2 regions of the Peribacillus sp. Aquil_B1 genome follow, and region 1 is predicted to be linked to the other one. Evidence: a T-box and tRNA genes for the amino acid it is inferred to sense, from the RefSeq annotation. Region 1 holds a T-box; the other holds one or more tRNA genes.

Region 1 (15,118 bases):
CCGAATCGCTGCAAGTGACGTCGAAAATGCCAAGAAGAAAGTTGTAGAGGAATTGGGTTATATGAGCATTAGCGGCGATATGAAAAAAGCCTCCACTTCCCTTGCACGTACGGCAATCATTCAGAATGTATTTTTCGATAAGGACAAAACCGAAGAACAGCGAAGGAAAGCGGTTGAAAGCGTGGAGCCAATCAGGATCCTTCAAGGTCAAATCATCGTTGAAGAAAATCAATTAGTGGACAGGGATGTATATAGGCAGCTTGAACTGGCAGGTTTCTTAAATACGGAGTCTACCATTTACCCGTATATCGGCCTGCTGTTATTCATATTCCTGACTTTTGCCGCTTTTTATTACTATTTCTACTATTCCGTTTCCAAAAAGGATAACAAGTACAATCAGTTAATGATCTTCAGTCTTGTCTTTATCCTTTCGATGGCTACCATGAAAACGGTCAGCATTCTGGCAGACCTGAAAAACTCGAACCTGGAATACATTTTTCCAGGTGCCATGGCGGCGATGCTCATCAAGATATTATTGAATGATAAGTTAGCGGTGGCAATGATCATATTGTTAGGTTCGTATGGTACGATTATATTTAATGGCGATACACCTGGAAATCTGGATTTCTCGATGGGGCTTTATATCATTTTCGGGGGATTGACGGCAATCATCATTCTATCCAGGCCAAATTTCAAATCAAAGGTACTGGTAGCGGGGCTGCTATTGGCTTTAATCAATATGGCATTTGTTTTTTCGCTCATCTTTATTATGGACAGCCATTATACTAGAATGGAGTACTTGTATTATGCTGCTGCTGCGATGGGTTCTGGAGTGGGTTCAGCTGTTTTGACAATGGGGCTGTTACCGTTTTTCGAGGCTGGTTTCGGGATCTTATCATCGATTAAGCTCATCGAGCTAGCGAATCCCAATCATCCATTACTTCGAAGGATCTTGATAGAGGCTCCGGGCACATATCATCATAGCGTGATGGTGGCCAATTTGGCGGAATCGGCTTGTGAAGCCATTGGGTCGAATGGATTGCTGGCAAGGGTCGGCAGTTATTATCATGATATCGGTAAAACGAAGCGGCCGCATTTCTTCATCGAAAATCAGATGAATGAAGAGAACCCGCATGATCGGCTGCAGCCGGAAACGAGCCGGGATATCATCATTGCCCATGCCGTAGACGGCGGGGAGATGCTTCGCAGTCACAAATTCCCGAAAGAGATCGTGGATATTGCAGAGCAGCATCATGGGACCACTTTATTGAAATTTTTCTACCATAAGGCAAAAAAACAAGATGAGTCCACACTCGAGGCGGACTACCGATATCCCGGGCCGAGGGCGGTAATGAAGGAAGTAGCCGTCATCGGCATAGCCGATAGTGTGGAAGCTGCAGTGAGATCGATGAAGCACCCAACTCCCGAGAAGATTGAAGAACTGGTAAGTTTCATCATTCAGGACAGGATTTCGGATGGTCAATTTGATGAATGTGACATTACTATGAGAGAATTGAGTATCGTGAAGCATTCCTTATGTGAATCGCTTAATGGTATCTTCCACTCCAGGATTGAATATCCGGAGTCGGATAAATTAGGACAGAAGGTGAAAGAATGATTTTAGCTATCGATTTTATGGATGAAACGAATGAAGTAACGGAGGAAGCTCAGCACCTTGTTGAAAGCATTCTGCAATTTGCGGCAAGAAAAGAAAACATTGAAAAAGACACCGAGCTGTCAGTCACATTTGTAGACAATGATAGGATTCGGGAAATCAATAAAGAATATCGCAATAAAGATTCAGCTACAGATGTCATTTCATTTGCACTTGAAGAAATGGGAGAAGATGAAGTGGAAATTGTCGGGGCCGAAATGCCCCGCATGTTAGGAGATATCATCATTTCCATTGAGCGCACGAAAGAACAGGCTGAAGAATATGGTCATTCATTTGACCGGGAACTTGGATTTTTGGCACTGCATGGTTTTCTTCATTTATTAGGATTTGACCACATGAATGAAGAAGATGAAAAAGTGATGTTCACAAAACAAAAGGAGATCTTGGAAGAATATGGACTTTCAAGAGAAGGGTAAAAAAAGGTATCCTTTATTAAAAAGTTTCTCTTTTGCCTGTCAGGGAATTTTGGAGGCTGTTCGGACTGAACGCAATATCAAGATTCACTTCGCGTTAACGGCAATTGTCGTATTCTTTGGTTGGTACTTCTCATTGAATGGGATGGAGTGGCTTTTCATTTTGGCGGCCATAGCCGGTACGATTACGTTGGAGCTCGTTAATTCAGCTATTGAAAGAGTAGTGGACCTGGTAACGGATCAAATTCATCCGCTTGCCAAGCAGGCAAAAGATATTGCAGCCGGAGCTGTATTCATATATGCTATATTTTCTATAATAGTTGGATTGATTATCTTTTTGCCTAAGTTTGGCCTGTAGATTGCCGAAATGGTACTCAATTTGAAAGGAAGATGTGAATTGAATACAAAAGAATTGATTGAGGAAGCTAAAAAAGCAAGGGATAAAGCCTATGTGCCTTACTCCAAATTTAAGGTGGGGGCGGCCCTTTTAACCGCTGATGGAAAGGTCTATCATGGTTGTAATATAGAAAATGCAGCATACAGCATGTGTAATTGCGCCGAAAGGACAGCTTTATTCAGTGCTTATGCCCATGACGATAAAAAATTCACTAAACTTGCAGTCGTGGCAGATACCGATGGTCCCGTTTCCCCATGCGGGGCATGCAGGCAGGTTATTTCAGAGCTGTGCGAAAAGGATATGCCGGTTGTTTTGACCAACTTAAATGGGGATATAAAAGAACTAACAGTACAGGAATTGCTTCCAGGAGCTTTTTCACCGGAGGATTTGAATGGATAAATTATTTAATGATACACAAGTAAAAGATTACAAATCAGGTTTCATTTCGATTATTGGACGACCTAATGTTGGAAAGAGTACATTTCTGAATCGGGTCATCGGTCAAAAGATCGCCATCATGAGCGATAAACCGCAAACTACAAGAAATAAGGTCCAAGGTGTACTTACGCAAAACGATTCACAAATGATTTTCATCGATACACCTGGCATTCATAAACCAAAGCATAAGCTTGGTGATTTCATGATGAAAGTGGCCACGAATACATTGAAGGAAGTCGATTTGATTCTCTTCATGATCAATGCCACTGAAGGATACGGACGCGGTGACGAGTTTATCATTGAAAAACTTCAATCCGTAAAAACGCCTGTTTTCCTGGTGGTAAACAAAATCGATGCGATGCATCCAGATGATTTACTTCCGATCATTGAAAAATACCAACAGCTTTACCCTTTTGCGGCAGTCGTTCCGATTTCTGCACTTGAAGGAAATAACGTCGAGACATTGCTTGAACAAATCAAGGAACACTTGCCTGAGGGTCCACAGTTTTATCCAGCTGATCAAGTGACCGATCACCCGGAACGTTTTATCATTTCCGAATTGGTCCGCGAGAAGGTGCTGCACCTGACACGGGAAGAAATTCCGCATTCGGTGGCTGTTGTCATCGATTCAATCAAAAAAATGGATAACAGCGACACCATTAATGTCATGGCGACGATCGTTGTCGAACGTGATTCACAAAAAGGCATTGTCATCGGAAAGCAAGGGAAAATGCTTAAAGAAGTCGGCAGCCGTGCCAGAGTGGATATCGAAAACTTATTGGGCTCGAAAGTTTTCCTGGAACTGTGGGTGAAGGTGCAGAAGGATTGGCGTAACAAAGCAAGCCAGCTTCGCGATTATGGCTTCAATGAGAGCGAGTATTAATTAACAAAATTTACGCGTCATGAAAGTTTGGAAAACGGTCAAGCTAATCATATGGTCGGATATTCATATTGCTAGTTAAAAATGAAAGGTGGGCTTTATATGTTGGATTTTACCTGGGAGTTATTTACTGAAACAGGTAATGTGGACACCTATTTGCTGTTTAAGGAGATAGAAGTCGAAAGACAGGAAAGACACTTGGTATTGAATGATGAGCTAGCAGAAATTGATTTTCCTGTTTCATAGGTTAGCCTTGGCGAGCATGGGTGGTGTCTTGGTATGCTCCAAAAATGTGAGGGCATTGTCATAAGGCGAACTGCATATGGAGAAAATAACAAAATCATTACTATATATACCCGTGAGCTAGGAAAGATTGGCGTTATGGCTAGAGGAGCCAGTAAACCTAACAGCAGGCTTTCTGCCGTCACACAGCTTTTTTGCTCCGGGTATTTTCTTGTAACTACGTCTACCGGACTCGGAAGTCTCCAGCAAGGCGAAATGGTCGATTCACTCCGTTTCATAAGGGAGGATCTTTTTGCCACTGCTTATGCTTCTTATATTGTTGAATTACTTGATAAAAGCGTTGAGGATAAGAAACCGAATCCATATTTGTATGAGTTGCTTTCGCAAACCTTGCATTACATAAACGAAGAATATGACGCAGAGGTATTGAAATTCATTTTTGAAATGAAGATGCTGCCCGTCAATGGGATTAACCCAGTGCTGAATCAATGTGCTGTATGTGGTGAAACGGAAGGGGAATTCTCCTTCTCGCTTCGGGAAGCGGGCTTCATCTGTCACCGCTGCCTAGGGAAGGACCCTTATCATTATAAAATTTCACCTGCAGCCGTCAAATTGCTGCGGATCTTTTATTATTTCGATTTATCAAGGCTCGGAAACATTTCCGTCAAGCCTGAAACAAAAAAAGAACTGCGGAAGATCATCGATGCTTATTATGAGGAATATTCTGGTCTGAATTTGAAATCAAAAAAGTTCCTGAAGCAGATTGATACGATGAAAGATATGTTTTAGGATCTGACCTATTGACATTCCATGCTAGTTTGTATAAAATTCTAATCATCAAAATAAGAAGATTGCGTTGATGGAAAAGAGTATCTGTCATTCTCCATAAAAAGCGAACCCGGGACGGTGGAAGCCGGGATATGGATTTACAGGGAAGGGCGTTTCCGGAGCATGTTGCTTTAAAAAGAGGCCGTTTAATAAACGGCAATTAGGGTGGAACCGCGGGTAAACTCTCGTCCCTATGCATTTCGCATAGGGACGGGAGTTTTTTGTTTGCCAAAATGTGATGGGTTCCGACCTGATTTTAAAAAGAGCCGTTTTAAATAACCTGGAGGTGTACGATGAATATTCAAAATATGATTTTAACGTTACAAAAGCATTGGTCTGAACAAGGCTGCATATTAATGAATGCTTATGATGTCGAAAAAGGGGCAGGAACGATGAGCCCATACACGTTCCTGAGAGCCATTGGACCGGAGCCTTGGAGCGTAGCTTACGTGGAGCCTTCACGCCGTCCTGCTGACGGTCGTTATGGTGAGAACCCTAACCGACTGTATCAGCACCATCAGTTCCAAGTGATCATGAAGCCGTCACCTGACAATATCCAAGAGTTATATTTGGATTCTTTACGCGCATTAGGTATAAATCCGCTTGAGCATGATATTCGCTTTGTGGAGGACAACTGGGAAAATCCATCACTAGGATGTGCTGGTCTCGGTTGGGAAGTGTGGCTTGATGGAATGGAAATCACGCAATTTACATATTTCCAACAAGTGGGCGGCCTTGAGTGCAAGCCGGTTTCCGTGGAAATTACATACGGGATCGAACGTCTCGCCTCTTACATTCAAGATAAGGAAAACGTATTTGACCTGGAATGGACAGATGGATTCACAGTTCGGGATATATTTGGACAGCCGGAATACGAACATTCGAAGTATACGTTCGAAACCTCCGACCTTGATATGCTGTTTCAGCTTTTCACGATGTATGAAAAGGAAGCGCATCGCCAAATGGAAGAAGGACTTGTACATCCCGCATATGATTATGTTTTGAAATGTTCACATACATTTAACCTTTTGGATGCCAAAGGTGCCATCTCGGTGACGGAAAGAACGGGTTATATTGCCCGGTGCCGTAACCTAGCGCGCAAGGTTGCCAAAACCTTCTATGAAGAGCGGGAAAAATTAGGCTTCCCGATTCTGAAAGTGAAAGGGGAGAATACAAATGAGCAAGCGTGATTTGTTATTGGAAATTGGATTGGAAGAGCTGCCTGCCCGTTTTGTGACAGCATCAATGAAACAGTTGTCAGATAAGGTGCAGCAATGGCTAACGGAAAAAGCGATTGAATTCGGAACGGTTGAGGCTTTTTCCACCCCAAGACGTTTGGCCGTACTGGTGAAAGACGTGGAAGAGTCCCAAAAGGATATCGAAGAAGAAGCAAAAGGCCCGGCTAAGAAAATCGCTTTGGACAGCGAAGGCAACTGGTCTAAAGCCGCATTGGGATTCGTCAGGGGTCAAGGCATGACTTCAGAGGACATTTATTTTAAAGAACTAAAGGGTGTGGAATATGTCCATGTGAATAAATTCATAAAAGGACAGCAGACCGTTCAGCTTTTATCTGAGCTTGCTGAAATCATCAGCGGCATGACGTTCCCGAAAAATATGCGTTGGGCCAATCAGGAGCTCCGCTTCGTCCGTCCGATTAAATGGCTGATTGCCTTATTCGGCAATGACATTGTGCCATTCAGCATTGCTGATGTGGAAACGGGCCGAGAAACAAAAGGACACCGTTTCTTGGGCGATAGCGCTAGCATCGAACTGCCGGAACTGTACGAAGATACGCTAAAAGAGCAATTTGTTATGGCGGATCCAGATAAACGCCGGCAAGTTATAATGGATCAGATTAAAGAGCTTGAGCAGGAGAAAGGCTGGATCATCCCAGTCGATGAAGACCTGCTTGAAGAAGTCAATAATTTGGTGGAGTATCCAACGGTTTTATTTGGGAATTTTGAAGAAGAATTCCTTGAGCTTCCAGCTGAGGTGCTTATTACATCGATGAAGGAACATCAACGTTATTTCCCTGTTAAGGATCAGGACGGGAAACTGCTTGCTCACTTTGTAACCGTGCGTAACGGCGATGACCGCCATTTGGATAAGGTTTCTAAAGGGAATGAAAAAGTATTGCGTGCCCGCCTATCGGATGCAGCATTCTTCTACAAAGAAGATCAGAAAAAAGAAATTTCGGATGCTTTGAAAAAGCTTGACAGCATCGTTTATCATGAAGAAATCGGTACATTAGCCGAGAAAACTGCCCGGGTAACTGCTTTGACCGGTGACCTTGCGGATGCTTTGAATTTAAAGGCGGAAAAAGAAATGGCGCTTCGTACAGCTGCAATTGCCAAGTTCGATTTGGTGAGTCAAATGGTTTATGAATTCCCTGAATTGCAAGGGTATATGGGTGAAAAATATGCGCTCTTAAAAGGTGAAGCAAAAGAAGTGGCCGCGGCTATCAATGAACATTATATGCCAAGACATGCGGATGACAATGTACCGCCTTCAGTCATTGGTGCGGTTGTGAGTTTAGCTGAAAAAATGGATACTTTGTCTTCATTCTTCGCTATTGGCGTCATTCCGACAGGTTCCCAGGATCCTTACGCATTAAGAAGGCAGGCGAGCGGTGTCGTCCAAATCCTAGCGGAGAAGAAATGGAATATTTCTCTAGAGGAGCTTATTGTTTTAGGCCTTAAAGGACTGGAATCAAAAGGCATCTTAAAACGTGATCTTGAAGAAGTTAAAGCGGATATGTTCACATTCTTTAAAGCACGTGTCAAACACCTGCTTCAAGAACAGCAAATCCGTTACGATTTAATTGATGCAGTTCTGTTCAATGAGATCGGTTATATCCACTCTATCGTGGAACGTGCACATGTCTTGAATGCTAAAAAGGACGAAGCAGGGTTTAAAGAAAGCCTGGAAGCATTAAGTCGGGTCATGAACATTGCTGTTAAATGTGACAATAAGGTGACAGTTAATCCTTCTGCCTTTGAAAATGATCAAGAAAATGCGTTATATGTAAAATATCAAAATGTGGCAATCCGTTATATGGAATCTAAAGATGAGAATGAGCGGTTTGAACAGCTTATTTCGCTACAATCGGAAATAGAGTCATATTTCGAGAATACAATGGTCATGGCAGATGATGAAGCAATCCGTAATAACCGTTTATCCTTAATGAAGGAAATCAGTGATTTGGTTGCAGGCTTTGCTGCCATGAATAAAATCATCCTTACATGATCGAAAGGATGTATGGAAATCGGAAACACTTTAAATAGGGTTTCCGATTTCTTAAAAAGATAATGGTCAATAATTAGGACAAAAATGCCCTTATTAAATAATTTAGTATATAATTATTAAATGAATAAATTTTGTTACTTTACTCTGCGAAAGCAGTGGGGTGGTGATTATAATCCAATTAAATAAGCGTCAGGAGCAAATTTTACAAATTGTAAAAGAAAACGGCCCGATTACTGGAGAACATATTGCGGATAGATTGAACCTTACCAGGGCGACACTTCGTCCAGATCTAGCCATTTTAACGATGGCAGGTTTTCTTGATGCCAGGCCGCGAGTGGGGTATTTTTATACAGGCAGGTCAGGGACACAGCTTTTGACCGACAGCCTTAACCATCTTTATGTACGAGACTACCAATCGATACCCGTCGTTGTTGACGAGGGCATTTCCGTATATGATGCAATCGTCATGATGTTTTTAGAAGATGTCGGAACAATGTTCGTGGTCGATAAGCATGCATTGCTTGTTGGTGTCTTATCGAGGAAAGACTTGTTGCGTGCGAGTATTGGGAAACAAGAGCTTAACTCCATTCCAGTCAATATCATCATGACTAGGATGCCCAATATTACAATGTGTTCAAAAGAGGACCTTTTGATTGATGTGGCCAAAAAATTGATTGATAAACAAATCGACTCATTACCGGTCGTCAAAGACACAGAAAAAGGCTATGAAGTAATTGGAAGGATTACAAAAACCAATATTACGAAAGCATTCGTAGCTTTGGCTGATGAAGGCTATTAGGGGGCTTGCAAAAGGAATGACGGAGAATATGAACGGTTCTATTATATATGTTGTATCGGATTCAGTAGGGGAAACAGCGGAATTGGTTACAAAAGCCGCTGCAAGCCAGTTCTCGGGATCTGCATTTTCCATAAAGAGAATTCCGTATATTGAAGATGAACAAAACGTGGATGAAGTGATATCACTGGCTAAGTTGGATGGGGCAATCATTGCTTATACTCTTGTGAAGCCGGCTATTAGAGCGTATATGAAAGCACAGGTCGAGAAAGAAAATTTGTCTGCTTATGACATTTTAGGGCCGCTCATGGACATCCTTGAGGAAAGGGCGCCAAAAGGGCCGCTTAATGAACCTGGTCTTGTAAGAAAGCTGGATGATGACTATTTCAAGCGTGTGGAAGCCATTGAATTTGCTGTAAAATATGATGATGGACGTGACCCTCGGGGCATATTACGTGCAGATATCGTCCTTGTCGGTGTTTCACGCACTTCCAAAACACCGTTATCACAGTATTTAGCCCACAAACGATATAAGGTGGCGAACGTACCTTTAGTGCCTGAAGTGGAACCTCCAGAAGAGCTGTTCCTGGTACCTCCTGAGAAATGCATTGGTTTAAAGATCAGCCCGGAAAAGCTGAACCATATTCGTAAAGAACGATTAAAGTCGCTTGGGCTTAATGATCATGCGATTTATGCAAATGTGGAGCGCATAAAAGAAGAATTGACATACTTTGATACCATCATTTCAAGGTTGAACTGTCCTATCATTGATGTAACCAATAAAGCTGTTGAAGAAACAGCCAATTTGATAATCAATATTCTTCAAAACAAAAACCGTTGATCCTTATAATTAAGGTAAATCAAGATGTGAGCTAGGCACTTTATGTGTCAGCTCACATTTTAATGCCAAGGTTAAATAGGGAATAAAAAGAATAAGTTCAAAATAATTACATAAAATTCCTCGTTGTGTTCAACCGTAAATCCTTTAATTTGCATGAAAACAAAATCGGAATTTAAATGTTGGCATCTTCTAAACAAATAGACTATAATAAAAAATTGTGAGAAAAAAGTAATCTTAAGGTTTAGACTTAATTAATAAGGAATAAACTAAAGGTTAATGAGATGTCAAGGTTTTTATCATAAAAATAATTCGACATGTTCCGTATAATTTAGGAGGGGCCGGTCTTTTTCAAGGCAAAAGATGCGCTTTCACTTAAATGAGCAGGTATTCCTTGGAGAATAATGTGTGCGCTTTTAGAGGAAACTCTCTGGATCAATGCTGAAAATTCACCATATCTTCATAAAGTTTAGGGGAGAAAAAGGATTATGCAGAAAGATGTAGAATTAGAAGTTATGAATAATAAACCTACGATACACGTCGATGCCGATGCATGCCCGGTGAAAGACGAAATCCTTCATTGTGCAAGTTTGCACGATGTTGAAGTCTGTTTTGTTGCATCATATAAAAATATGATGAATAACCCTGAAGGTAAATGGGTATATGTCGATGCAGACAAAGAAGCGGCAGATCTTTATATAGTAAACTCAGTAAAAAAGGGTGATATTGTCGTTACTGCAGATATTGGTTTGGCTGGAACCCTGCTTCCGAAAAACGTTTATGTCCTTTCGCCAAGGGGAAAAGAATACACGGACGAGAATATTTTCATGCTCTTGGATATGCGTTATCAGTCGGCGAAACTCCGCAGACAGGGTAAGCATACAAAAGGGCCGAAAGCATTCACGAAGGAAGATCGTGCTTGTTTTACAAATAAACTTTTGAAAACATTGTCGAACTTTGCAGGGAATTAGGAAACAGTATCGAATTAAAAACTATCACCAATATTGCAAGGTGGAAAAATGATAAATGGCCGTATAGAAGATGAGAAAATTAATCAAATTCGTGAAGCAGTTGACATTGTTGATTTAATTGGGGAGTATGTCCAGTTAAAGAAGCAGGGCCGCAATTACTTTGGCCTATGTCCTTTTCATGGTGAAAACTCGCCCTCGTTTTCCGTTTCAACGGAAAAACAAATCTTTCACTGTTTTGGTTGCGGGGCAGGGGGAAATATTTTTACCTTCTTAATGGATATAGAAGGCTACAGCTTTGTGGAATCTGCAAAAGTTTTAGCCGAAAAAGGAAATGTTCCTTTGGATGTTGAAATCAATAAGGATTCCAAGCGTTCTAACATGCCGGCAGGCTCGCAGCAAATGGTTGAGGCACATGACCTGCTGAGGAAGTTTTATCATCATCTCCTCGTTAATACGAAAGAGGGGCAGGATGCTCTCGAATATTTACTTAAACGCGGGTTTACTGAAGAGACGATAGAAAAGTTCCAAATTGGCTACTCTTTGGATTCATGGGATTTCGTGTCCAAGTTTCTTTTAAAACGCGGGTTTCCAGCGGAATACATGGAGCAGGCAGGGCTTATTATTTACAGGGAAAAAGACGAGTCATATTTTGACCGTTTCAGAAATAGAGTCATGTTTCCAATTATGGATCATCAAGGAAATACGATTGCATTTTCAGGAAGAGCGATGGGGGACGATGAGCCCAAATATTTGAATAGTCCTGAAACGCCAATCTTTAATAAAAGTAAAACTTTATATAATTTCCATCATGCAAGACCACACATACGAAAGAAAGAACAAGCAGTCATTTTTGAAGGCTTTGCCGATTGCATTTCAGCTGTTGGCGCAGGTGTGGAGAATGCGGTCGCTACAATGGGTACTGCCCTGACGGACCAGCATATCCAGCTTTTAAAAAGAAATACTGACCAGATACTTATATGCTACGATTCGGACTCTGCGGGATTGAACGCTGCCAATCGTGCAGTTAATATGCTACAGGACCATGAATTTTCCGTGAAAGTCGCTCTCATGCCTGATAACTTGGACCCCGATGACTACATAAAGGAATTCGGTGAAAAAAGCTTTGTTTCTGAAGTAATAGGGGCCAGTTTAACCTACATGGCATTCAAAATGCATTATTTGCGTCGAGGGAAAAATGTAAATAATGAAGGAGATCGAATTCAATATATCGAAGAAGTCCTTAAAGAAATTTCACGATTGCCAAATGCAGTGGAGAGGGATCATTATCTTCGGCAGCTATCCTCTGAATTTTCCCTATCATTGGATGCGCTGGAACAGCAGCAGCGTCAGGTGTTCTTTACGGAACGCAAGAAGGGGACACTGCCGCAGCCTGCAGCCCAAAAGCAAATGTCCCTGCAATATGAGCATAAATTAAAGCCTGCTCACCATAATGCTGAAATGAAGTTGATCGCCCATATGCTAAAAAGCAGGGATACGACTTTCAAAATTCAGCAATTGCTTGGACAAACGGTCTTTCATGTAGATGAACATCAGGCAATCATCACCTATTTATATGCGTTCTATGAAGATGGACACGAACCGGATACAAGCTTTTTCCTTACTTATTTACCGGATCCAAACTTGAGAAGGATCGTTTCGGAAATAGAAATGATGTCAGTGAATGAGGAAGTTACCGATAAAGAACTGACCGATTGTATAAATCAAGTGTTGAAATATGAAAAGTTGTTAAAGATAAAAGAAAAACAAGTTGAAGAAAAAGATGCAGTTAGGCGAAGTGATTATGTCACTGCTGCACAAATTGCCATGGAAATCATTAAATTGCGTAAGTTGTTGTAGTCGTTTAGGTGTAAGTCCTGGAAGGAGGGGAACTAATGGCTGAAAAACCAGCACGTTCCAAACAAGTTGATAATGAATTTAGCCTTGAACAGGTGAAAGAAAAATTACTAGAGCTAGGTAAAAAACGAGGCTCTTTGACTTTAGAAAAAATCGCTGAAATGATTGGCGGTTTTGAATTGGATTCCGATCAAATGGATGAGTTCTATGAGGTGTTAGCAGAAAACGGCGTCGAAATACTCACTGATGGTGAGGAAGACGAGGATGAAGATGATCCGGATGAGAAGAAGCTTGCAAAAGAAGAAGAGTTTGACTTAAATGATTTAAGTGTTCCTCCTGGCGTTAAAATCAATGACCCAGTACGCATGTACTTAAAGGAAATTGGTCGGGTCGACCTTTTATCGGCAGAAGAGGAAATCTCTCTGGCGACGAGAATCGAAGATGGAGATGAAGAAGCGAAACGCCGTTTGGCTGAAGCTAACCTTCGACTTGTTGTCAGTATCGCCAAACGCTATGTCGGACGCGGAATGCTTTTCCTTGATTTGATTCAAGAAGGTAATATGGGACTTATCAAGGCAGTGGAAAAATTTGATTACCGCAAGGGATTCAAATTCAGTACGTATGCAACATGGTGGATTCGCCAAGCGATAACCCGTGCCATTGCCGACCAAGCTAGAACGATCCGGATACCGGTGCATATGGTGGAAACCATCAATAAATTGATCCGTGTCCAAAGACAGCTTCTTCAGGATTTAGGACGTGAACCTTCTCCGGAAGAAATCGCGGAGGATATGGATTTAACACCTGAAAAAGTTCGTGAAATCTTGAAAATAGCTCAGGAACCGGTTTCATTGGAAACGCCAATAGGTGAAGAAGACGATTCACATTTAGGTGATTTCATTGAAGATCAGGATGCAACCTCTCCATCGGAGCATGCAGCATATGAACTATTGAAAGAACAGCTTGAAGATGTATTGGATACTCTTACTGACCGTGAAGAGAACGTCTTGAGACTCCGCTTTGGACTTGATGATGGCCGTACCCGTACTCTTGAAGAGGTAGGTAAAGTATTTGGGGTCACCCGCGAGCGTATCCGTCAAATCGAAGCGAAGGCGCTGCGTAAACTGAGACATCCAAGCCGCAGCAAACGCTTGAAAGATTTCTTGGAATAGAATATATGCCCTTCACAGAGCCCTCTTTGAATGCCCAGCGTTCGGGAGCGGCTCTTTTTTTTAGTTTCGATGTAAAAATATCCTGTAAGAACAATGATTTCCTTTACCCATTCAATGTAGAAAATTTTAAAAGCTAAGTCGTTAAAAGAAATGATCATCATGAGGATGTGAGATTCATGGATGAGATGAGAAAGAAAATCATCATTCAAGAAATAAACTCCTGGAAGGAAAGTCGTATGCTTCCGGAGCAATATTGTAATTATCTGCTAGCCTTATACTGTCAAGGCGAACTGCCGCCATCCAATTCGGCTAAAACCGGGAGCAAAAAAAACGACTTCTTTTCCGGGTTGTTGATTGGAGCCCTTTTTGCATTTATTGTATTTTTGAATTATTTTACTGAAATACCCATAAGAATGCAAATGCTTATGACAACAATTTCAATTCTTGTCTTTGGGCTGGCGGTCCGCCGCTTTACCGGCAGGAAAATCATTTTTCAAATGGCCTTGATGGGAATGGCGCTATCTTTGCTTTTATTAACAGTCAGTTTTGCCGAATTCATGGCACCCGGCCAAGTGAATATCCTTTATATTTTCTTGTTCATTAATTGCGGACTTTGGATTTTATTGGGCAAAAAACTGAAGCTGCTCCATTTTTCCATAGCGGGAGGCCTGGGAGCAATGGTCACTCTTTACTTTTTTTTTAGGACTTTCTAGCGGTTTTAATTAGTAGTTTTAGGGTATTATTAAATATATGTAAGAAAAAGTAAAAGTGTTTGGAAATATACATAAGTTTTTGACAATTTTAAGAAATTATATAATATCTTCTATTTTTGGGCTTTTACTTGAAACTCTTTTCAAGTAAAATAATATATAGCTGTTTGTATATAATATTAAATATGGTAAGTTTAGGTTCTACATAGGGGAGGAAATACTATGAATCGCAATCCAGTAATGCCTTTTATTATTATCATGGTTTTTGGTATTGGACTTATGTTTTTACTTTCGTTTAAAGGTTTGGGTGATGCCAAAGATCTTGCTAAGGAAAAAGAGGGCGGCGAAAAGACAGAAGAAACAGAAAGTGCCTCAGCATCACCTGAGGACATCTATAAGCAAAACTGTATCTCTTGTCATGGTGACGCCTATCAAGGCGGCGTCGGGCCTGCCCTAAAAGGAGTTGGCGATCGTCTGTCGGTTGACGAGGTCAAAGACGTGATCACTAATGGACGAGGTGCGATGCCACCAGGTTTAGTCGAAGAACAGAACATTGACGCCATGGCCGAATATATTCATGGACTGAAATAATTCATGAAACTGACTCAAGAAATCGTTGGAAAGCGAACTTTTTGAGTCAGTTTTTCATTTATTCTG
Region 2 (15,118 bases), 930 kb from region 1:
TTTTAAGCAGCTTATGACAAAAGCGGCCTTTTTTCGATTTTCAATCGGGGAAAGGCCGTTTTCCTTTCAAGTTAAAATATGATCCTTCATTACCTTTAGTGGTATCTTTTGATCCATATGAAGGATATTAATTATTAGAAGTCACTTCATCAGACATAGCTTTCACTACAGAGGTAATGGAATCTTTAATGAAAGGATAGATTTAAAATGAGTGAAAATAAGCATAGGTCCTCTTCCGAATCTCTGAAATTGGATACGATACATACGACATTTAAACAGGCTTTTGAAATAAAAAAGAATCCATTTCCTTGGATAAAAGCACTAAGTGCAGGTATAGCTGCGGCACTACCTGTTTTCATTGGATTATTATTCGGCAATTTATCGTACGGTTTACTTGCAGGGATAGGAGGTTTCACTTATTTATACGTTTTTAACCAACCGTATCGCCAAAGAGCTAAAAAGATTTTCTTTGTGATGGTGGGTCTTGCTTTATCTGTTATTTTAGGGACGCTTTTGGCTCCATACCAATTAGGAACGGCCATAATGATGGGTATCATCGGGGCCAGTGTTTTTTTTGTATTTGGTGCATTAAAGATAACCGGTCCTTCGGCGGTATTCTTCGTCTTGAGCTTTGCGCTTGCGACAGGTATGCCCGTTGACCAAAGCCTGGCCCCATTGCGTGGTGTCCTCGTTTTAATGGGTGGGGCACTATCATGGATAATCTGTATGTTAGGCTGGTTTTTCAACCCTCATGGACCAGAATCGCTTGCGGTAGAAAAGGTGTACATAGAATTGGGGGCATTCTTTGATTCCATGGGCACCGAGACATTCAATAAAGCAAGACAGAGAACGGTATTGGCGATGAAACACGCTGAAGATACACTGTTAGCGGGGGTTTCAAACAGGCGAAGTAAAGATGAGTTGAAGCGATTATATCTATTGAATGAACATGCAAATGCCATATTCTTGGAGGCTCTGGAGATTACCTTGAACAAAAAGATCGTGATGCCGCCAGAATTAGGTCAATCCGTTCGTGCCTTGGCCGGTTCCATTGCATCTGGAACAAAGAATAAAAAAATGATCCTTCAACCAGACCAAATGACTTATGAGGTGGAAGAGTTATTCATGATGATTTACGATGCAGATGCCATCATGAATGAACCTGTGCATAAAATCGATCAAGCAGCAACCATCTCCAAGCCTTCTTTAAAAACCATTTTTCTTGGGGCGTTCGATAAGAATTCCATTGTTTTCCTCTCTTCCGTTCGATATGGAACAATCCTTACCATTGCGGCAATCATCGCCTATTCTGCCGATTTTAACCGTTCGTACTGGATTCCCTTATCCTGTGCGGCCGTAATGTCGGGTCCGACCATCATCGCCACATTCCATCGGGCGGTCCAAAGGACTTTCGGGACGGTCATCGGACTCCTGATAGCAAGTTTAATTCTAGCAGCCGTCCATAACGAGTTCATCATCGTTCTGATCATTTTATCTTTGACATTCATTACAGAGCTTTTCATCGTTCGGAATTATGGATTGGCGGCGATGTTTTTTACCCCTTCTGCATTGATCATGGCGGAATATTCATCTCAAAGCTATGATTTCGGTTTTTTTGCGACTGTAAGGATAACCGATATTGTCGTTGGAAGCTTGATAGGTCTTCTTGGGTCGCTGTTGCTCGGAAGTCGTTCGGCATCCAGTCTTCTCAATCATTTAATAGCCAAAACGATTCGTAGCCAGGGGCAGCTATTATTGATGGCGTTCTCTGAAAAAGATAATGACCTTGCAATTGATGAAAGCAGTGAAAGGAACAAAATGCAAACAAATATGGTGAATCTATTAACCGTCTACAATGCATCCCTTGGTGAGATATTCAAAAACAAGGCTAGCTTGGAATCTCTTTGGCCCGTTATATTTTCGATAGAACAGTTGGGATATTATCTAAATGCCAGCTTAAAATCCTCTGAACGGCCAATCCTTTCAGAGCGAGAGCTTGCTCAATTGCTGTATGTTTTCGAAACCATGGCGATAGCGGCCGATAAAAGTCGATCACTTACGAATAAAGAAGTGCCAGAAATAGAAGGATACTCAAAAATCCGCCAGGAAATTCTGGACCTGCAAGATGCGCTCCAGTTTTGCGGAGAAGCAACTGGCTAATCAATCCATTGATCCTCTTATGGGAGTTCATATTTGAATCCCTATCCTGAAATGAGTGATTCTTCACCTCTATTAATAGGATGAAATTGGAAGAGTTATAGAAAAGTCTGTAAAAATGCCAGTTTTCATTATAAAATGTAATTACAAAGAGAAAGGTGATGAACCATGTCAAACGTTGCTAAATTTCGTGATTTTTTAACTAGTGAGAAAATCTATATGAATGAGTTGAATGAAGATGGCACCACCTTTTTTAGGGCTGAGCAGAAGTTAAAGGACGGGTGGAAGGTTCTTTTAGTATTTGCTTTCAATCAAGATGAAAATGTGGCGGACTTATTTTGCTTTAATGTCGCCGAATTGAAGAATCCTGAAAAGAAACAGGCCGTACATACACTGTTGAATGAATATAATGCTAATTTTAGGTATTCTAAGCTGTATGAGGAAAATGGGACCATTTCCATTCGGTATTCATACTCCATTGAAGGGGATATCGTACCGGATCTGGCGTTCAGGAAGTTAATCATGCTGCTTGAAACGGCACAGCAGGTTTATCCGCGGCTAATGGAAGTCATTTGGTCTTAAATCATCATAAAGGATGAAAAAGTTCTCTGAATCAGGGGACTTTTTAACATTTTTACTAGAGTGAATGAATATATTAACGTTACAATACGCTAATTATTAATTTTTTTTAAAAGAACTATTGCATTTTTTCACATTAAACTATATAATTAATTTTGTTGATTGGTAATTCGACAAACTTCTACAAGAATATGCGGGTGTAGTTTAGTGGTAAAACCTCAGCCTTCCAAGCTGATGATGAGGGTTCGATTCCCTTCACCCGCTCCAATACATACTCATAACGTAGGGTTTCGTTACCTGGAGAACGAAGCTTTGCGTTTAAATATTATTACAAGAATTCTACTGTTTACAGTGGGATTTTTTTATTGTCCAAATTACCTGCATTTTATGAAAGCAGTGTTCCCGTATGTCATACGCAAACGAAAACCGGAGTTTTTTTGTCCAAACTGGCAAGTTGTGAAGTCGAAGTCTGTTTAGCGACTGTTAATGGGATAGAGAAAGAGGTGCCAGGCTATGTAACCATTGTTATGGTTGCGGTTTACCGACCAAAAAAGTGTGGGGAGTCGTGTAGGTTGAAACAAAAGTGCTCCGGCTGGAATCAACTGAAATGTTATTAAGAAAAAAACGCAGGGTGGACTCATCCGAACCAAGTTTAAGCTAGGTTAATCTTCATATTTTTTTACAGTAATCCTTACTGGATGGAAGAAATTTGCGACACTCCTGCCGAATAACTGGCTAGACGGGATTCAAAGAAGCTTGCTTTGATGAGGCTTGGCAAGCAGTCGGCGAAAAATCAACAGCAACTATTATTAATTTGCCTACGTCTGTAACCATTGTTGTGGTGTGTTCGCTTCTTTAAATATTATTTGTCATGTACTTACCTAAGCTTGTAGTAATGATATGAGTGAATATCCTTTATGTTCATAAATTCCAGCCTTTTTCAGGGGATGGATCGATCGGTTGAATAAAAGGATACTATGGCACTGGTTTAATTAATTGGAAAAATCATAAAAAGACCCCTTCCGATTGTGGAAAGGGTTTATTTTCGTCAATTTTTAATTATCCTTCTACAATCGAGTAAGTCCCTTCACCACCATGGATTTCAAGGAACATGTCCATCAAGGATTTCGTTAGCTGATCTGCTTCCATGATTGGAGTATTGGGCTGTAAATAAATGATTTGGATGGCCTTTTTCGATTCCTCGGTGACTTTCGTGCGTTCTGAATCAACGTAAGGACTTCCGAAGGCGCCCACATGATCGGCTGATGTAATCATATTTTCCATGGAATTCAAGCGGCCGTTCAAACCTTCATAACCATCTGACGCTTCGCCGATCTTAATCGAGATGTCCCCTGATAATTTTTCCGCATCATAAATGCCGATCGGAACTTCATATAACAGCGAAAAGAAGTTATTTAAATCGATGGCTGAATGGATGGGTGTTAAGTAATTCTGTTTTTTTACGCGGCGGTAAAGAGCTTCCACGGAGGGGCGGTACCGTGACGGATTTGTTCCTGTAGCCTTGAAAATCTCCCGCCACACTTTAATGCCGGAAAAGTCGGTCAATTCCTTTTCTTCAAGGTCGAAGAAAAGGGCTTCCTGAAATAGTTGAAGTCTTCCTTTAACCATTTGCGGGGAGGGACCTACTTCGATGTTTTCATATGTAATGATCCCAACTTTGAATTGAGGGATTTTACTGTTAAGATTAGCTGATATGGTAATTTCCAACCGTTTCACCTCCAAAAATGATTGCAATTAGTTTATCATAGATAGCAATGGTTTGAAAAAGATTCAAGCTTTCAATGGGAATACTGAATGAACGTAGGTGATTAATATGGATATGAACACATTCAAGCAAGAAGTGATTTTATATAGTAAGGAAATCGGCATCGATAAAATCGGCTTTACGTCGGCCACGGCCTTTACCGAGTTGAAAGGTCGGTTGATACGTCAACAAGAGCTGGATTATCAGTCAGGCTTTGAAGAAGCTGATATAGAAAAAAGGGTAAGGCCAGAATTGATATTCGATAAACCGCAATCGATCATTTCGATTGCGCTTGCTTATCCTTCGAAATTGAAGAATGCTCCGCAAAGTACAAAAAGTGAGCGCCGGGGGATCTTTTGCCGGGCGTCTTGGGGAACGGATTATCATACCGTTCTTCGTAATAAATTGCAGTTGCTTGAGGATTTCATTAAAGATAAAGTGCCAGGGGCAATGATGAAATCCATGGTCGATACGGGCGAATTATCAGACAGGGCAGTGGCTGAGCGTGCAGGTATTGGCTGGAGTGCAAAAAACAGTATGATCATCACACCGGAATTCGGTTCTTATGTATACTTGGGAGACATGATAACCAACCTGCCTTTTGAACCGGATCAACCGATGGAAGATCAATGCGGGACATGCAATAAATGTGTCGATGTTTGCCCGACTGGTGCGCTCGTTCAGGGCGGGCAGCTAAATTCCAAGCGTTGTATCGCATTCTTAACGCAAACAAAAGGTTTCCTGCCGGATGAGTTCAGGACGAAAATAGGCAATCGTTTGTATGGATGTGATACATGCCAGACCGTTTGTCCGAAAAATAAAGGAATGGATTTTCATTTTCATGAAGAGATGGAACCCGACCCGGAGCTGGCGAAACCGCTGTTGAAACCCCTGCTTACGATTTCAAATCGGGACTTCAAAGAGACATACGGCCATGTATCTGGCTCTTGGCGCGGTAAAAAACCAATCCAACGAAATGCCATTTTAGCATTGGCCCATTTCAAAGATGAAACGGCATTGCCACAATTGATACAGGTCATGAAGGATGATCCGCGGCCTGTCATCAGGGGGACGGCGGCCTGGGCAGTTGGGAAAATTGGCCGGGAGCAGGCTGTTTCCGCATTGGAAGAAGCACGAATGAAGGAAACGGATGAAGAGGTACTGGCGGAAATTGAGAAAGGACTGCAGTTTACCTTGGAAACAAAATGATATCTAAAATGCAGCCGCCCGGTAAATATTAACGGGCGGCTTTATTTGGCTTAAAATATATCGTTACCTTCGAGGAAGCCTTTTTAAAAGTTGAAACTCCCACATTTTATGAAATTGTGTTTTTGTCCATGCCTACATACATACACATTAGCATAGATGGTAAGAAGGAGGGCATGAACTTGAGGGAACAATTGCAACGCCTTTTACAAGAAAGAGTGGAGTTTTATACTTCCGATGATTTAGAACGGGGTGAAAGGAAGTTACATTTGAAGAAGGAAGTGATGAGGAACCGTGCGGCGGAAATTGTTCGGGTGAATGCGGCAGGTAAGGTACATTCGAAAAGAAAGGAAGACAATGATACAGTTCTGACATATCATGTGCACCTGCAATATTTATTGAAACAGGAGGATTCATTTTATATAGAAGAAGAAATGGAAGAAAGGGAGGCCCGTTTTCGAAATGGGTATATAGTGGATGAACATGAGCTGTTTCCCAGCTTTGAAACCGAAGAGGCACCGCCAAAATGTGATCCAGGCGCAGATCGTCTCGCATATAAGTATGATCGAATGAAGGCCGTCCAATATGCTGAGCGTTGGTGGAACGAATTCAATCCCGCTTATCATAAATTCACTGATGATTGTACGAATTACATTTCTCAATGTTTACATGCGGGAGGCATACCGATGTGGGGGGCGCCAAACAAAAGTAAGGGCTGGTGGATGAGAGGGAAAAGCTGGAGTTATACATGGACGACGGCCCATGCTTTATATCATCTGCTTAAAGCCGGGAATGCCATAAGGACAAAGCAGGTCGAGTCTGCCAAGGAATTGAATTTGGGAGATATCCTCTGCATAGATTTCGAAGGGGACGGACGGTTTGATCATAACTTGATCGTAACGGCGAAGGATCAGGACGGGATGCCCCTAGTGAATGCACATACGATGAACAGCCGTCACCGCTATTGGACATATGAGGATTCAACCAGATACACACCGAACATCGTTTATAAATTTTTTGTGATTTTGGATGGAGGTTGATTGGTTTTTAGTCTTTTTTGTTTAATGCTATAATTAAGGTGAAGTTCAAACTAGAGGTGAAAATGAAGTGTCAATACATGTAGTTTTATATCAACCACAGATTCCAGCAAATACAGGAAATATCGCAAGAACGTGTGCAGGGACGGATACGTCTTTACATCTCATTCGCCCGCTCGGTTTCTCGACGGATGACAAACAGCTCAAACGGGCCGGGCTCGATTACTGGGAGAATGTAAAGATCCATTATTATGATTCGTTAGAAGAGTTTTATGAAAGAAATGCCGGCGGTGAATTTTATTACTTGACGAAATTTGGAGAGCAGCCACATTCCAGCTTCGATTACAGTGATCAAGACAGTGAGATATACTTCATTTTTGGCCGAGAAACGACGGGTCTCCCGAAAGAGGTGATCCAAGAAAATATGGATCGGTGCCTGCGGATCCCAATGACGGATAAAGTGCGTTCACTTAATCTGTCGAACACGGCTGCCATCTTGGTTTATGAAGCACTTAGACAGCAAAATTACCGTGATTTGGATTTGAAAACAAAAGGTTGAGTTTCATCAATACTATCATCGGGGGCATTTCAGCCCCGATGATGGATACATATTCTTAAGGGGTGGGAGCATTGAATAACTTTATTGAGAAGATTTTAGATCACCGTTCCATACGTTCTTTTGAGGACAAGTTGTTGTCTGATGAGCAAATCAACACGATTGTTGAATGTGCCCAAGCTGCATCGACTTCAAGTTATATTCAAGCGTATTCAATCATCGGGGTAACCGATCCGGAAAAGAAAGCCAAGCTTGCTGAACTTGCCGGACCACAAGCATATGTAGAGAAGAATGGACATCTATTCGTCTTTTGTGCCGATTTATATCGTCAGGATATGGTTTCCGAAATGGAAAACACTGACCTGTCCGAATCAATTGAAAGTACGGAGAAGTTCATGGTTGCCTGTATTGACGCTGCTCTTGCGGCTCAGAATGCGGCATTGGCAGCAGAATCGATGGATCTTGGCATTTGCTATATAGGCGGGATCCGCAATAATCTCCCGGAAGTGTCAGCGATTTTGAATATACCGCATCGCGTTATGCCATTATTCGGTCTAGTTGTCGGATATCCGAAAAACCGTTCGGATAAAAAGCCGCGTTTGCCGCTGGCCAATATCTATCATGAAAATGGATATCAGGAGGATAGGCAAGAGTTCATCGGACAACTTGAAGAGTATAATGAAACGATTTCCAGCTATTACGAGCAACGGACTAAAGGTAAACGAAAAGACACCTGGACCGAGCAAATGGCTGGAATGCTTGGAAAGAAAAGCAGGTTGTACATGAAAGAATATGTTGAGAAGCAAGGATTTAAGAAACATTGATTATGCCTTTCCCATAATGGACATCCTCCAAAGTCCTGAGTATGGAGTAAAGATCCCGGAAACATTTCCGGGATCTTTACTGTGTTCATTTGTCACTCGGTAATCCGGACTGGCCCAAAAAATCCAGTCAGGATTTCTTCTTATATGCCCATGAAATTACCATTGACAATATATTTAGATAGAATTATAGTAATTAAGTAGTGGATAATGATAATCATTTTCATTTGAGTTTTTACTTACCTATTTTTCAGTAAATGGAGGTTAAAAAATGCTTCGCCTATATACAGAGGCTTTAAATATTGGTTATGGTGAACGTTTAATTGTAAAAGATCTCAGTGTGGAAATTCCAGATAAAAAAATCACGACGATCATCGGTTCAAATGGATGTGGGAAATCGACACTTTTGAAAGCGATGACCAGAATCATTCCCAATCAATCAGGTACGGTTGTTTTAGATGGGGTGAATATCTTAAAAGAAAGCACTAAGATCCTTGCAAGAAAAATGGCCATACTTCCGCAGACACCCGAGAGTGCAAGCGGATTGACGGTTGGGGAGCTCGTATCATATGGGCGCTTTCCCTATCAAAAAGGTTTTGGGCGCCTGACCCAAAAAGACTATGATGTGATTGATTGGGCACTTGAAGTGACCGGCACGAAAGACTTCAAGTTCCGTCCGGTGGATGCTCTATCAGGAGGTCAGCGCCAGCGTGTTTGGATTGCGATGGCCCTTGCCCAGGAAACGGAAATCATCTTCCTTGATGAGCCGACCACCTATTTGGATATGGCACATCAGCTGGAGGTTCTAGAATTATTACAAAGGCTGAATGTAGAACAGGGACGTACAATTGTCATGGTTCTTCATGATTTAAACCAAGCTGCTCGCTTTGCCGACTATATCATTGCCTTAAAGGACGGGGAAATAGTCAAAGCAGGAGATTGTGAAGAAGTCATCACTCATGAAGTGCTTAAGGAAGTATTCCAAATTGATGCGGTAATCGGACGAGATCAACGAACGAACAAACCAATGTGCAGCACATACAATTTACTAAAAGGAGATTTGACGACAAATGAAAAAGATAATGATCCCGTTTATACTGCTGTTAGTGTTAATTATTAGTGCTTGTGGCAACGAGTCAGCCGAAAAAGAAAAAAGCCCGGCTTCCAAAAAGGAAAAATCAGGTACCATCACCTACCAATCTGAAAATGGCCCTGTTGAAGTTCCGGCCGATCCTCAGCGTGTTTTAGTGCTATCTACTTTCGCAGGTAACGTAATGGCTTTGGATGTAAACCTTGTAGGTGTCGATTCATGGTCTAAAATGAACCCGAACTTTAAGGAATTAAAAGATGTCGAAGAAGTGACGGACGAAGACCTGGAAAAGATCATCGAGTTGGATCCGGATTTAATCATTGGTTTATCAACGATTAAAAATGTTGATAAATTAAGTGAAATTGCTCCGACCGTAACGTATACATACGGAAAAGTGGACTATTTAACACAGCACGTAGAAATTGGCAAGCTTTTGAATAAAGAAAAAGAAGCCCAAGCTTGGGTGGATGATTTCAAAAAACGGGCAAAAACAACCGGTGAAGACATTAAAGCCAAAATCGGTGAAGATACAACCGTTTCCGTATTCGAAAAGTTTGACAAACAGTTCTATGTATTTGGCGATAATTGGGGTCGTGGAACGGAAATCCTTTATCAGGAAATGAAGTTGGCCATGCCTGAAAAAGTAAAAGAAGCAGCGTTGAAAGATGGTTACTTTGCTTTGTCTTTAGAAGTTCTGGCAGACTATGCTGGTGATTATGTTATTTTGAGTAATAATAAAGACGAGGACAATTCATTCCAACAAACTGATACGTATAAAAACATTCCTGCTGTTAAAAACAATAAACTATTTGAAGTGAATGCGAAAGAATTCTACTTCAATGACCCAATAACATTAGATTATCAATTAGACTTCTTTTCCAAAAGTTTTCTTGGAAAATAATACAGCGAGGGAGAGGAAATCCATTTCCTCTCCTTTTATTCTATAAAAAAGAGATGAGAGAGACAGATGACTAAAGAAAATCAACGTTTCATCCCATTTATATATAAACTGATCATAGGGATTGCTGTATTCATAGGCATGTTCATTATTTCAATGGCATTTGGTGCGGCTGATGTTACTGTAAAAGATGTCTGGCAAGCACTGACATCAAATGCTGTCGGTGAAAAGCTTTCAATCATCCGGGAAATCCGTTTCCCCCGTGAAGTGGGAGCAATCTTCGTGGGTGCAGCGCTTGCCGTTTCTGGTGCCATCATGCAGGGGATGACCAGGAATCCACTTGCCGATCCGGGGTTGCTTGGATTGACGGCAGGAGCCAATGCAGGTCTCGCCATTACTTTGGCATTTATTCCAAATGCTAATAATTTAGGGATCATGATTGCGTGTTTTATAGGTTCCGCTGTCGGGGCAACCATGGTTTTCGGAATCGGTGCGATCAAAAAGGGAGGATTTTCACCATTAAGGATCGTATTGGCTGGTTCTGCAGTCTCTGCATTCCTATTTGCCGTTTCGCAAGGGGTCGGCATTTATTTCAAGGTATCAAAAGATGTTTCGATGTGGACAGCTGGCGGGAATATCGGAACTTCATGGGAGCAGCTTCGCGTAATCGTGCCGTTCATTTTAATAGGCATCCTGATTTCCCTTATCTTTTCCAGACAGCTCACCATACTTAGCTTAAGTGAAGAAGTGGCGGTAGGCTTAGGGCAAAAGACAACACAAATAAAGGTGGTCCTTTTCGTGGTCATCATTCTCCTGGCAGGAGCTGCCGTTGCGCTTGTTGGAAATATGGTGTTCATCGGGTTAATGGTCCCCCATATTGTTCGGGCTATCGTGGGTACGGACTATCGATTCATCCTTCCTATGTCTGCGATTTTGGGAGCCACTTTCATGCTGCTTGCCGATACGATCGGCCGTACCATCAATTCTCCATATGAAACACCTGTGGTAGCGGTTGTTGCGATGATAGGTTTACCTTTCTTCCTCCTAATCGTGCGTAAAGGAGGTAAAGCATTCTCATGATCCACTCAGCTTTAGTCAAAAAACAGCGTTGGATAATAGGTGCATTAACTGCACTCATCATCATTACGATCATTATAGGGACGTGTTCGGGATATTCAAATCTTTCTTTAGGGCGACTGTTTCCAACGCTCTTCGGGCAAGGGACGTTTAAAGAGGAATTCATATTATTTTCCGTCCGCTTGCCGCGAATCATCATCACCCTTTTAGCAGGCATGGCCCTTGCACTGTCGGGAGCCATTCTGCAAGGGATCACACGTAATGATTTAGCCGATCCAGGAATAATCGGGATCAACTCAGGAGCAGGTGTTGCCATTGCCGCTTTCTTTCTGTTTTTCCCGCTTGACGCTGGTTCGTTTGTTTATATGGTTCCGCTTGTCGGTTTTATCGGAGCGTTACTGACGGCCTGTTTAATATATATCCTCTCATACAAGAGAAAGAGTGGCCTTGAACCCGTTCGGTTAGTGTTGATCGGCGTAGGTTTTTCAATGGCGCTTTCAGGCCTGATGATTGTCCTCATTTCGTCAGCGGAACGAGCGAAGGTCGATTTCATCGCAAAATGGTTGGCGGGAAATATATGGGGCACGGATTGGCCTTTCATTTGGGCAATCATTCCATGGTTAATCATCCTCATTCCATTCACTTTATATAAAGCAAATCGTTTGAATTTGCTTGGCTTAAATGAACCGGTCGCAATTGGGGTCGGTGTATCGATTGAAAAGGAGCGGATCGTCCTGCTGATCACGGCTGTGGCACTGGCAGCGGCAGCCGTTTCTGTTACAGGCGGAATTGCATTCATTGGACTTATGTCCCCGCACATAGCAAAATCCTTGGTAGGACCTCGAAATCAACTATTCATTCCGGTTGCCATTTTAATCGGTGGATGGCTATTGCTGCTTGCCGATACGATAGGCCGTAATATCATTGAACCCGAGGGGATTCCTGCAGGTATCATGGTCGCATTGATCGGTGCTCCTTATTTCATGTATTTATTGTTGAAAAAATAACAATTTGCTAAAAAATCCCCTGAATGATTTCAGGGGATCTTATGTTTTTGAGTGCTTCCGCAGTTTTTTGTTTTAATAGGAGTTATCTATATCTATTTATTTCATCAGGATTCAATCGTTTCGCTTCGAAATAAAATACTTGAATAAACTTTTTTGTATTTACCCGGGTAGGTGTAAGAACGAATGATGAATCATTTTGCAGTTCTTTCATCTTTTGGCGAACGACTGTGAAATCGAAAAATTTGGAAGCGTAATTTTCAAACTTCGGATTTGAAAAATCCGTTAAACCGAGCGAAGCAAAATGATTTAACGAATGGTTAATCGTTCTGCGTATCCGCTGTTCGGAAGCTTTTATTTCCCGATTGATATCAGCCTGCAAAGCTGCTGTGCCGAGCTTTTTTTTGGTGATTTCTACAAAGATATCTTTAAGGGTGGGGAATTGCTTTCCAAAAGTAAAAGTCCTTTCATACATAAATAAATATTGAAGCATCTCCATTAAATCTTTTGCGCCATTTTCTCCAACGATCCCTAATTCCGATAGTAGGAATTCACCTACCTCACTGATACTTTTTTCATTAAAATTAATGGATTTATCAACTTTTGGCTGTTCAAAATTCAATACACTATTCAGAGAGGCTTGAATAGTTGTGATCGATCTTTCTAAATGAATTCGTTCCATAACTTTTCGGATAACTGTTAATATCTCAATACGATTGATTGGTTTAGTAATATAATAATCAATTCCAAGTGAGTATGCCTCACCAATCAGCTCCTTTGATTCAACCTGCGAAATCATTATTATTTTCCCGTTAAATGTATTTTTTATATGACGAAGTGTCTCAATGCCATCCCGGATGGGCATTAATAAATCAATAAATAAAATATCAATTTGTTTTAAATTCAAAATATGTCCTTCTAATAGGCTTCCATCCTCGGCTTCCTCCACCACTTCTCCTAAATCTTCGTTCTCTATAATTTGGCTTAAGTTTGACCGTATGGCACAATCATCATCTGTTATAAAAAAACGCATGGAATCATCCTCTCTGGATCAACTTTTGAATGGGTAATTTTATTGAAAAAACGGCGCCGTTAAAACTATTCTCAAACAGGATATCGCCTCCCAGTTCTTTTACGACCTCTTTAACATATGAGAGACCAATCCCTGTTGAAGGTGTCCCGAAATGATCATATTTTGAAGTGAACCCAGGTTTGAATATGACAGTCTGATATTTTTGAGGAATTCCAGGTCCAGTATCAGCAACTTTAAATTCTACATTGTCATGAACTTCACACAAACTTAAACGGACGATTCCCTTTTCTTTAATTGCTTCAACTGCATTTGCGACTAAATTATTGAAAAGAGATAACACGGTATACACATGATAATGTGAATCATTTCCATCCAATGAATATTCAAATTGGATATCCTTTCCTAGTGATAAGGCATATTTTTCATTAATTCGGATAATTAAATGAAAAAGTTCAGCAGCATTCATATAATCTTTAAAACTCTCATTGGAAATCAATTTGGAGAGACCAGCAAAAATCCGTTGATTATCTTTCTTGACTTCATGCATTTCACCCGCGATGCGCAATGCTTTTTGACTATATGGCTCTGTATAAACATGGGGTTGCTTTTCCCTTTTTTCCAGAGCTTTTAAATCTCGATACAAATCATACGATTTCTTGGTAATATTCTCAGCATTTTTTAATGTTTTTTTTAAATGAATCGTTTCCTCGTATAAGTTGGAAATGAGCATCAGCATATGTTCATTTTGTTTTCTGATTTGTCTTTCCCTTGATTGTGCTTCATAAAGTTTCATCATATTAAAAAAACTTAAAACGATAAAACTGTGGGCGAATGCGATCATGATCATCTCGTTCAGTGAACCTAGCGTAATGGTTGTTTCCAATACAATATATTGAAAGATCAATTCTACAGAGTCGGAAAATATTTCGATAATGAGACCAATAAATCCAATAATTAAAGATCGGTTTTGAAAGCGATTGATTTTCACTAAATAAAAAAGAAAGCAGTAGGTGAAATAAAAGAAAAAACTTGGATAATGAACTTGGAATGCGGAAGCCCAGGAAAAACTATCATGCATGAAAAAATCTATAAGAATACGAAATGCCACAACCATTGTTCCTGTCAGAAGGCCCGAAAGAATGGCAGGTGTTTTCTGTAATAATAGTAAAAAAAAGAAAAGTACAGGCGGACCAAAGCTTACCCGAAACGTTTCATTTAAAGGATAAAAACTCAATTCGCCTGCTAATGGCACTGTCAACAGCATCAACGCAAGGATATTGACCTCTTTTTTCATCAACGTACTGAGATTCAAGTCGTCACCTCCCAATTTGTTTAAAAAATCAGTATACAGTTTCATCGGCTTCAATACAACGCTTACTTTGTTCCTGAAAGGAACGGCTTAAAACCAATTATCGCAAAACCAATCTGATTTTCTATCCACAAAAAATGGTAACGGAACATATGAGATGAATCCGTTTTTTTTTGTGGATTTTTATTTTTTAGATTTTGTAGGTTTTCGTATGATTATGTAGTTCCCAATTTAAAATGAACGGTAGATAGAGATTTTTGAAAGCGCTTAACAATTATTAGAATATTCATTATGTTTTCATCTAATCTATTACAGCATGATGGCATTCGATAAACGCTCATTTTGAATAATGATACAACAACTGAAGAGGTGGAAAAATGTGATTGAAGAATTGTCGAAAGAGTATGACATTCACGTTAATGGTCAAAAGCAAGCCGACTTAGATGAATGGGTGGCACATTACAGACCCTATGCTACTGAAGGGCAAACCGCCAATTATATACCGGCATTGAGGAATGCACACTTATCGCAATTAGGTATCTGCATACTGGAGCCTGGTGGAACAATGATCAAGTCAGGGGATTGG

The links. The T-box of region 1 lies ahead of glyQ (glycine--tRNA ligase subunit alpha). A T-box ahead of a tRNA ligase gene usually reads a tRNA of that ligase, here a tRNA-Gly.
Region 2: it encodes a tRNA-Gly, which carries the amino acid that the T-box ahead of glyQ (glycine--tRNA ligase subunit alpha) is inferred to sense. The anticodon was not compared.

The regions. Positions count from the first base shown of each region.
Region 1 covers NZ_JAKXEE010000001.1:1,010,437-1,025,554, forward strand. Annotated here, with positions in the region: gene MPH60_RS04995 (HD family phosphohydrolase) at 1-1,618, shown strand, start outside; gene ybeY (rRNA maturation RNase YbeY) at 1,615-2,091, shown strand; gene MPH60_RS05005 (diacylglycerol kinase family protein) at 2,069-2,446, shown strand; gene MPH60_RS05010 (cytidine deaminase) at 2,486-2,884, shown strand; gene era (GTPase Era) at 2,877-3,806, shown strand; gene MPH60_RS05020 (YqzL family protein) at 3,906-4,049, shown strand; gene recO (DNA repair protein RecO) at 4,083-4,835, shown strand; T-box leader at 4,894-5,070, shown strand; gene glyQ (glycine--tRNA ligase subunit alpha) at 5,168-6,064, shown strand; gene glyS (glycine--tRNA ligase subunit beta) at 6,051-8,120, shown strand; gene MPH60_RS05040 (helix-turn-helix transcriptional regulator) at 8,281-8,919, shown strand; gene MPH60_RS05045 (pyruvate, water dikinase regulatory protein) at 8,948-9,757, shown strand; gene MPH60_RS05050 (YaiI/YqxD family protein) at 10,270-10,725, shown strand; gene dnaG (DNA primase) at 10,777-12,582, shown strand; gene rpoD (RNA polymerase sigma factor RpoD) at 12,618-13,751, shown strand; gene MPH60_RS05065 (hypothetical protein) at 13,928-14,464, shown strand; gene cccA (cytochrome c550) at 14,684-15,052, shown strand.
Region 2 covers NZ_JAKXEE010000001.1:82,883-98,000, forward strand. Annotated here, with positions in the region: gene MPH60_RS00470 (FUSC family protein) at 208-2,160, shown strand; gene MPH60_RS00475 (YbjN domain-containing protein) at 2,326-2,739, shown strand; tRNA gene MPH60_RS00480 (tRNA-Gly) at 2,930-3,003, shown strand; gene MPH60_RS00485 (B3/B4 domain-containing protein) at 3,796-4,464, opposite strand; gene queG (tRNA epoxyqueuosine(34) reductase QueG) at 4,571-5,710, shown strand; gene MPH60_RS00495 (amidase domain-containing protein) at 5,890-6,747, shown strand; gene trmL (tRNA (uridine(34)/cytosine(34)/5-carboxymethylaminomethyluridine(34)-2'-O)-methyltransferase TrmL) at 6,815-7,303, shown strand; gene nfsA (oxygen-insensitive NADPH nitroreductase) at 7,375-8,124, shown strand; gene MPH60_RS00510 (ABC transporter ATP-binding protein) at 8,393-9,241, shown strand; gene MPH60_RS00515 (iron-hydroxamate ABC transporter substrate-binding protein) at 9,192-10,112, shown strand; gene MPH60_RS00520 (FecCD family ABC transporter permease) at 10,179-11,189, shown strand; gene MPH60_RS00525 (FecCD family ABC transporter permease) at 11,186-12,193, shown strand; gene MPH60_RS00530 (response regulator) at 12,276-13,223, opposite strand; gene MPH60_RS00535 (ATP-binding protein) at 13,228-14,487, opposite strand; gene MPH60_RS00540 (glutaminase) at 14,915-15,118, shown strand, end outside.